Regions from separate parts of the Paenibacillus sp. GCM10012306 genome, predicted to be linked through region 1. Evidence: riboswitches for the same ligand, from Rfam matches in the RefSeq annotation. Region 1 holds a riboswitch; the other holds the start of a gene.
The links. Region 1 has a riboswitch for thiamine pyrophosphate ahead of ACFORK_RS28975 (ABC transporter ATP-binding protein). Riboswitches for the same ligand answer to the same signal wherever they lie in the genome.
Positions count from the first base shown of each region.

Region 2: another riboswitch for thiamine pyrophosphate. It lies ahead of ACFORK_RS25230 (thiamine phosphate synthase); the one in region 1 lies ahead of ACFORK_RS28975 (ABC transporter ATP-binding protein).

Region 1 covers NZ_JBHRYW010000026.1:5,726-10,143, reverse strand. Annotated here, with positions in the region: gene ACFORK_RS28985 (hypothetical protein) at 373-756, opposite strand; gene ACFORK_RS28980 (hypothetical protein) at 803-1,291, opposite strand; TPP riboswitch at 1,439-1,546, shown strand; gene ACFORK_RS28975 (ABC transporter ATP-binding protein) at 1,647-2,420, shown strand; gene ACFORK_RS28970 (ABC transporter permease) at 2,401-3,180, shown strand; gene ACFORK_RS28965 (ABC transporter substrate-binding protein) at 3,177-4,211, shown strand; gene thiM (hydroxyethylthiazole kinase) at 4,294-4,418, shown strand, end outside.
Region 2 covers NZ_JBHRYW010000015.1:16,494-20,911, forward strand. Annotated here, with positions in the region: gene ACFORK_RS25215 (thiazole synthase) at 1-315, opposite strand, end outside; gene ACFORK_RS25220 (ThiF family adenylyltransferase) at 346-1,380, opposite strand; gene thiS (sulfur carrier protein ThiS) at 1,386-1,589, opposite strand; gene ACFORK_RS25230 (thiamine phosphate synthase) at 1,594-2,238, opposite strand; TPP riboswitch at 2,367-2,468, opposite strand; gene ACFORK_RS25235 (Rpn family recombination-promoting nuclease/putative transposase) at 2,631-3,491, shown strand; gene ACFORK_RS25240 (ornithine cyclodeaminase family protein) at 3,937-4,418, shown strand, end outside.

The sequences.
Region 1 (4,418 bases):
TGTAGGCAATCTTCCTTACCTTTCTGAAGTCCCTTAAAGCCGCAGCTGCTGAATCAGAAGCGCTAACGATGAAAAAACCTCCGGATCCGCGCATGTACGCGAACCTGGAGGTTTCTATGTGCTAAGTAAACTATGGATAACTTTCTATTTTCCTTCGAACAATTGTATTAAATTCTCAGTTCCGGCCGCGACGCTGCCAGGTACTATCTTATAAAATCAGCTTGTACCACCCTGTTTCACCTAAGAAGTCATCTCTTGTAATATTTTCTCCACCTATTATTTGTCGTTAATTATTAATCGTTCCAATTCCCCTCTTCAGATACTATTTGCACTTTATTACTCCCTCTGGAGGTCTAAAACCTCTTATTCACGCTAGACATTTGTTATATTTATCACTGCTTTTGTTCTCTTATAGTACCGTATTTCAATATCCTTATCGTTTTGTATTTCTTTCATTTGATCAGTAGTTATTTTGAACTTCATTTCTCTTCCATCAGATGTTTTTACAATAACTATATTACCTCTTCTATTGACCAATTGACCTTGAAATATCATAAAACCTTGCTTCGCTAAGTCTAAAATTATCACAATTGCTATAACAACAAATATTGGGATCGGAAAGAATTGTACAATCAACACCCAAGTTGGTCTCTCTAATAAGATACTTGCGAATAACTGCATCAATGAAATGATAATAAACATTAACGACATAAACATAACTATTTGTAATTTTGTTTTCGCAGTCCTTTCTTTCATCTTGTCACTCCTTTTATTTTAGCGTTCTTGTCATGCTACTAGTATTTTAGGATAGCCCGGAGACATCTTCGTCTTCTGATACTTCATCTAGTGGTAATGACGCATTAAGTAATTCCCCTTGGTCATCCATTTCTCGCAAAAAAGCATTAACAGTATCAACATCTATCGTTTGCACTATTATCAAGTGTCCTATATGAATTCCTGGTAATTCTAGTGCTGCTTGTCTAGCAAAATGCTGCTTTAATTTATCCGGTGTTGTAATGATGCACCAACGTTTTACTCGATCATTAAATGTTAATGTAATTTCAATGAATTCCATTGTTTCAAGGTCATCATCGAATTTCCAATCAGTCAATATATGCACTTCTTCGTCAGTAAAATTAAAGTAGTACTTATCAATCCAAACGCTTCTTCCGTGGTCTCCGACGATCCTAATTTTTTCTTCTTTTTCAGCTAGTATTTCATATTTCTTCCCTTTGGTTAGCGCATTTTCATAATTCCCGATACTGCTACAGATTGCTTTGTCTAATTCCAATGAGATCACCTTAGTTGAATGGATTGAATACACTGGTTCTTAATTTTTAGGCACACTGATTTTAACAAAAACAGCCCCTGCTATTTACAATACTATAAAATATGGTATATTTATATCCGAATTATGAAACTTGATAGCGATAAAACCTTTTTTCACTAGGGGAGCCTGTATTTGGCTGAGACGAAAGCGGTAAGCTTCGGACCCTTGGAACCTGATCTGGATCATACCAGCGGAGGGAAGTGGAACTGAAATTCGGGTATTGCATGGCTCTTCTTTTTGCAAACTTAAATTTTAGACCCCTTTATTTCCGCCGGGAGATAAAGGGGTCTTTTTTTATCGTGCTAAGGAGGTTACGGTGATTACGGAAATCATCTCTGTGCACAATTTATCCTACGCCTACGCCAAATCTGCATTGGCACCGGTACTGACAGACATCTCCCTTACGGTTCACCAAGGTGAATTCGTTTCCGTTGTCGGGACCAGTGGATGTGGTAAAAGCACGCTTTTCAAAATTATCGCCGGATTGCTGGAGCCGAGCAGCGGAGAGCTACATCTTCACGGAGTTTCGGCTACCGCCAAGCGGTTAGGCCAGGTCGCTTACATGCCCCAGCAAGATCTGCTGCTGCCCTGGAGGACGGTACTGGAGAATTGTCTGCTTCCCTGGGAGATCAAGCGCAGCCGTAGCAAAGCCCAGGTTACTAGTCAGGTTATTGAACTGCTGGAGCGCTTAGGTCTGGCTGGCATTGAAAATTCATTCCCCCATGAATTGTCAGGCGGAATGCGGCAGCGGGTAGCTTTTCTGCGAACGCTTATTACGGGGGGCGACCTACTGCTGCTAGACGAGCCCTTTGGGGCACTCGATCATATGACCAAACGAGAAATGCATAGCTGGTTACTGGAGATTTTGGATGAGCTGGACAAGACGATTCTCTTCATTACGCATGATCTGGAAGAAGCTTTGCTGCTCAGTGACCGCATCTACCTCTTGCCTGGACGGGCAGAAGGACAAGTAGAGGAAATACTCGTGGATCTGCCGAGGCCCCGGCATTGCCGAATGAATTATGAGCCGCGGTTTATAGAGCTGCGGGCTGAACTGGAGCGCAGACTGTATGACAAAACTGCTGTTTAGAACAAGCTGGCGGAATTATGGACCGTTCTTACTTCTGCTGCTATTTATTCTCGGTTTGTGGGAGACGCTGGCGCGGATAGATGTCCTGCCCCCCTTCATTCTCCCGGGTCCTCTATCCATAGGGACCGCTCTGGTTGAAAACAGGAAATTACTATTCGGGCTACATTTGCCCGCCACCTTACAAGAGGTACTGCTTGGCTATGCTTTGTCCGTCACCTGCGGTACTTTACTGGGACTTGGCATGCATATGTGGCGTCCGCTGGAAAAGGCACTGTATCCCTTTGTTATCATCAGCCAGACCATTCCGCTGATCGCGCTGTCTCCTGTCTTCATTATGTGGTTCGGATACACGCTGTGGAGCAAGGTCGCCGTGGTGTTCCTGACCGCCTTTTTCCCAGTGGTAGTTGGTACTTATGATGGGCTGCAGCAGAAGATTCCTGCCTACGAGGACCTGCTCCGCACCATGGGTGCCAGCACACGCCAAATTCTGCTCAAGACACGAATTCCGCTGGCGCTGCCCTCTTTCTTTTCCGGCCTCAAGCTGTCGATGGTCTACTGTGTGATTGGGGCAACGATTGGCGAATGGCTCGGTGGCAGCAAAGGGCTCGGTTATTTTAGCCGCAGAATGGCAGGGAACTTGCAGAGCAAAGAAATGTTTGCCGCAGTGGTCTTGCTATCCGCGATGGGCGTTGGCTTGTTTCTCGTTATCGCTATGATTGAGAAGATTATTTTTAAGAAAAGAGGATTTCACAACAAATGATTACTAGACATCACAGGTTCAAAAAGATTGTTCCGCTTCTGTTGCTTGCAATGACAGTGTTGCTTGTGAGCGGTTGCGGCGAAAAGGTAAAGTCTAAAAGCTCTGGAAGCGAAACCGGGGCAGCAGCAAGTAAGCCGCATAAACTCACACTGATGCTGGATTGGTACCCGAATGCTGTCCATTCCTTCCTTTACGCTGCTCAGGAGAACGGGTATTTTGCCGAGGAAGGGCTAGACGTAGAGATTCAAATGCCGGCAGACAGCAATGATGCGTTGAAGCTCGTAGCTGCTAACAAAATCGATCTCGCATTGAGTTATCAGCCACAGGTGCTGATGGCACGGGGTGAGCAGATTCCTGTCCTCTCCATCGCCGCAATTGTCAGACATCCCTTGAACCATCTGATGGTTCCGGCCAACTCTTCTGTGAAGACACCTGCTGACCTGACCGGGAAGACCGTAGGCTATTCCTCCATCCCGCTCTATGAAGCCATGGTGAAAACGATGGTCCGCAGCAGCGGAGGTGATCCAGAATCCTTACAGCTCGTAGATGTTGGCTTCAATCTCATTCCGGCCCTCTCCACAGGGCAAACGGATGCCATCATCGGCGGTTTTATCAATCATGAGCAGCTGATCCTGGAAAAAGAAGGACATCCGGTAACCTCCCTAAATCCGACGGATTACGGGGTGCCAGATTATTATGAGCTTGTGCTGGTAGCCAGCCAAGAAGGAATGCAGAACTCTCAGGCTTATTTCAAAAAATTTCTGACCGCCGCCGCCAAAGGTCAAAAGTTCGTCAAGGAGCATCCAGAAAAAGCGCTGTCTCTTCTGTTCAAGCATGAAGATCAGACTTCTCCGCTTGACAAAGACATCGAGAAGAAAAGTCTGGAGATTCTGCTGCCGCTGATGGATCCGGGGAACGAGCCGTTTGGCTATCAGGACCCGGATTCCTGGAACAAGGTGCAACAATGGCTGAAGGAAAATGGCCTGCTATCCGCTGAAGTAGCGCCGGAAGAGGCTTTTATCAATTTGTAGATCGCAATCTGTAAGGCAAGATGCCAATGGGCGGGTTCTATAATAGCGCGTTACAAATCTAATTTTCTCGGGAGGCAATCCTATGACTTATTTGTCCAAGGTAAGGGAGCAAAATCCGCTGATTCACAATATCACCAATATTGTTGTGGCCAATTTTTCGGCCAACGGGCTGTTGGCCCTCGGTGCTTCCCCGTTCATGGCGGACTC
Region 2 (4,418 bases), on a different contig from region 1:
GCGTTGGTCTTTAATAACCTCAAGTTTGATCCAATTGCCCATATCAGCCGCCTTGGCGAGCCGGGCGATACGGATGGCTTCTTCTGCGTTTCGGGCACCGGAGGTGTTGGGTAGTAGCGTCATACTGTCAGGGATATGCTGCAAAATATTTTCCTCCCCCCACTCAGGATTGACTCTCCTTAACGCAACAGTAATGACTTCTGCACCTGATGCTGCAATCACCTCGGGAATCAGGGTATTGCGGTTATACTTGCCGGTGCCGATGAACAAGCGGCTGGTCAGCGCTTTGCCGCCAATCTGGAAGATATCGTTCATGCTGAGAACCCCTCTCTATAATCCGATTTTTTAGCCAAAATATCGATGGTATACTGTACGGGCCTCAGCAGTATCTGAGGTTCCGTGGATGAATACCCGGCCATCCGGGAACAGAGCAATCCGGTGTTTTGCTAAGTCCAACGACAGCATGTATGGATTTCGTCTCACCTCTCCATGCACTGCGAGAATTTCTTCCCATAGTTTCAGATTTAGGCGGCTTGAACGGGCCGGGCGGATCTGCACGGTCTCTCTGCCGCATAATACAGCGGTCTTGGACAGATTGGTCGCAGACAGGAAGGGATAGAGGGGTTTTTCGCCGCAGCTGGGACAGTCGGTACGTTTAAGCTGTTCCGTAACGATCGAGACATGCCGATTCTCCCACAGGTCAAAGGAAACCAGTGTCCCGCGTAGAGATTCCTTCTGTCCGGAGAGCCATTTTAACGCCTCGGCAGTCTGGTAAGCAGCAGTCATCTGTACAGCCGGCTGAATAATACCCACCGAGTCGCAAGTATCCCCTTCGGCGTGAAGCTCGTCAATCAGGCAGTGGAGGCAGGCGCTCTCTCCGGGGACGACCGTCATAGATATACCGCTGCTTCCTGTGCAAGCTCCGTAAATCCAAGGGATACCTGTCTTGGCCGAAATATCGTTAATAATCATTCTGACCTCAAAATTATCGGAGGCATCGAGAATCAAATCGACCCCACGTGCATACTCTACAATCTCATCGGCGGCAGCATCGGCTACAATTCCTTCCACAGTCACATAAGAGTTCACGCTCTGTAGTCTCTGTGCCGCTGCGATTGCTTTGGGTAATCTTTGCTCTGCATCGGCTTCACTGTACAAATTCTGGCGCTGGAGATTGCTCCACTCCACGTAATCCCGGTCGACGATCACTATTTTGCCTACCCCGGCGCGGACCAGCGTCTCGGCAATAGCAGACCCCAGTGCGCCTGCACCCAGAATGAGCACACTGGAGGCGGCTAGTCTTGCTTGACCTTCCGCGCCTATGCCGTGAAAACGTACCTGCCTGCTGTACCGCTCCTGTTCTTCCGTAGTTAGAGTCAATTCGTTCAACCTCCCCCCACAAAATGTACAAACTCTATCCGGTCACCTTCGGACAGCCGGGTGACGCCATATGCGTCCTTGGGCACCACTTCACCGTTTACTTCCACCAGAACTCGCCGCCCTTTCCAGGGTGTCTCTGCCAAAATATCGGCAACAGTAACACAATGCTGTCTTAGTAGGGTGTCTTTTCCATTCAGTTGAACCTGCATATCTTCACCTCCCCTCAAGCCATGCAGTCTGAATGGCTGTGTGGTAAGCTTCTGCTTGTGCCACTGGATCTGCTGCGCTGCTAATGCCAGATAGAATGGCAATCCCCTCTGCACCGCGCCTGATGACTGCTCCGGCATTGTCCGGCTGAATTCCTCCGATGGCAATGACCGGAACCGGGCATCTAGCTGCGGTTTCTTCGAGAATGTCCAGACCACGTGGGGGCAGACCCGGCTTGCTGGCAGATTCATAGACATGGCCAAAAAGGCAATAATCTGCTCCTTCACCCGCCGCGCTGACTGCTTCTTGTGGCGAATGGATGGAGCAGCCGATGCGCATTCCTGGGGCTAAAGGTCGCGCCGAAGTTACACGTAAGCTATGTCCTGCAAGCTGTACACCGCCGGTCCCTGCGGCAAGAGCGACATCCAATCGATCGTTCACAACAATAGCTTCCAGAGGGATGCCTGCTTGGTGCATTTGGGTTACGATTTCGAAAAGCGCTTTGGCTGTAAGCTGTCTATCCCGCAGGTGGAAATAGTCTACATAGGGGAGAACAGCTAGGGAAAGACGCAGCCAATCTGCAAGCGATATTCCTTCCGGGGAGATCAGATGCAGTTCAGGGCCGTTAGCGGCGGGAAATCGTTTTTTCATAAAAGGAATCGCTCCATGTTACGTAATGGTGTTGCACTCCATAAAATCCAACACAAAAAGCCGCCCTCCTGATCGGAAGACGGCTAAGCACGACAACGGAAAACAAGCCATAACAAAAGGCAAGCCCGGACTCTTAACGCGCACTTCCCTACGCTGGTATTAACCAGATCAGGTTCAAAGGGTCCGAATATTGCATTCGTCTCAGCCACGCGGCTCCCCTAGTGTCGGTTCGTATGAGATTGTTAATGTCACTATACACGATTATTCAGGGAGATACAATTGGAAATTGGGAAAATGTTGAATAAGAGTAGACGGATAAAATTCATAGAAATGAGGGCGAAGGTTGTTCTATCTTGGTATAATAAACGATAAGAAGAATGGAGCTAACCGATATGGAATTGCTCGATCCGAGAGTCGATTTTGTGTTCAAACGAATCTTTGGCAGTGAGAATAACAAGGATGTGTTGTTGGCTTTTCTGAACCGTATATTTATTCAGGCTGGAGAACCACCGCTTACCGAGATTATCCTGATGAACCCTTACACCGACAAGGACGATCCGCTCGACAAGCAGTCCATATTCGATGTTTATGCAAAGACAACTGAGGGTAAGCTGATCGATATCGAGATGCAGTTATTCAACAAGTATGATATTGAAAAGCGGACGCTGTTCTATTGGAGCAAACGGTATGCCAGTCAGCTTAAGGAAGGTGAAAAGTACCAGGAGTTGAAGAAGTGTGTGACGATCAACATTCTGAACTATGCTTTCCTGTCAAATGACGAATACCACAGTGTATTTCATCTCCGTGAAGACCGCACTGGAATACAGTTTATTGATGATATCGAGGTGCACTTTTTGGAGCTGCCGAAGCTTGAAGATATGATTCCTTCGAATAGCGGACTAGAAAATTGGCTGCTGTTCCTCAAAGGAGTAGACCCAACCCATTGGGAGGTGCTGAAGATGAATGAACCAGGACTGGAAAAGGCTATGGACACCCTGCAGTACTTAAGCCAGGATTCGGAGGCCCGCCGTTTGTATGAAGCCCGTCAGAAATATCTGCATGACGAAGCGTCAATGATCGAAGGGGCGAAGCAAGCCGGACTTAAAGCTGGTGTTGAGGAAGGAATTAAAGAGGGGATCAAAGAAGGGATCAAAGAGGTTGCCAAGAACATGCTGTCCTTGAATATGGATATCGCTACCATTTCCAAAGCAACTGGATTGTCGGAACAAGAGATTCTTGCGCTGAAAAAGTAGCTAGAGGATTGAAATAGTCAACTCTGTTCCGTGGAAAACTACAGCAAGTTTTATTGTGAATTTAAGAATAATTAGCTATTATATAGCTACAAATAAATACCGTGCTTGTTTTTATCCCCGGGTAAAAACGAAGAAAAGCATTGAGTCTCATTCCCGTTAGGGCCTATTTATTAGGAGGGGTGAGATTCAATGCTTTTTTTAAACCTATATAAGACGAACTTAAGAACCGAACGTAAGGCTCATCGTCACTACGGTGGAATGTTTGGACTTCCGGTCGCTGTTGTCCCCAGATTTCCTCTTTAATACCGCTTCTAGCGGTTGGAATCTGGTGACAAAGGCGATCGCTTCGCTCCTACAGTTCCAAACTTCCCCCTTCACTCCTCTTCGCTTTTCGTTACTTTCTTTTGTTCGGCTTATATAATTCTACTTTCCAGAGGTGCCACGAATGCGAATCTTAAGTGATAAGGATGTTAAAAAAGTATTGAATGTTCAGCAGGTAATTAACCTTGTTGAAGCAGTTTACAGAGCTAGAAGCGATAATAAAACTGAGACATGGCCAACTATTTTCTATGATTTTGATCCAGGCAAGGCAGATATGGACATTAAATCAGGCTACCTCAAGCAAGACAAAGTGTTTGGGCATAAAACAGTTACATGGTTTGCTGATAATGAGGAGAAAAATATTCCGACTTTAATGGGGCTGATTACTGTATTTGATGCGGAATCAGGGCAAGCGTTAGGCGTTACTAACGGTTCTTTCATTACAGGAATACGGACGGGGGCTTCGGGGGCGATCGGAGCCAAATATTTGGCTAGAAAAGAATCTGAGAACCTTTTTGTTGTAGGATCTGGCAACCAAGCTATATATCAAATTGCATGTGCTTTATATGCGCTGCCGAATTTGAAAGTAGTCAGAGTTGCTGCCAG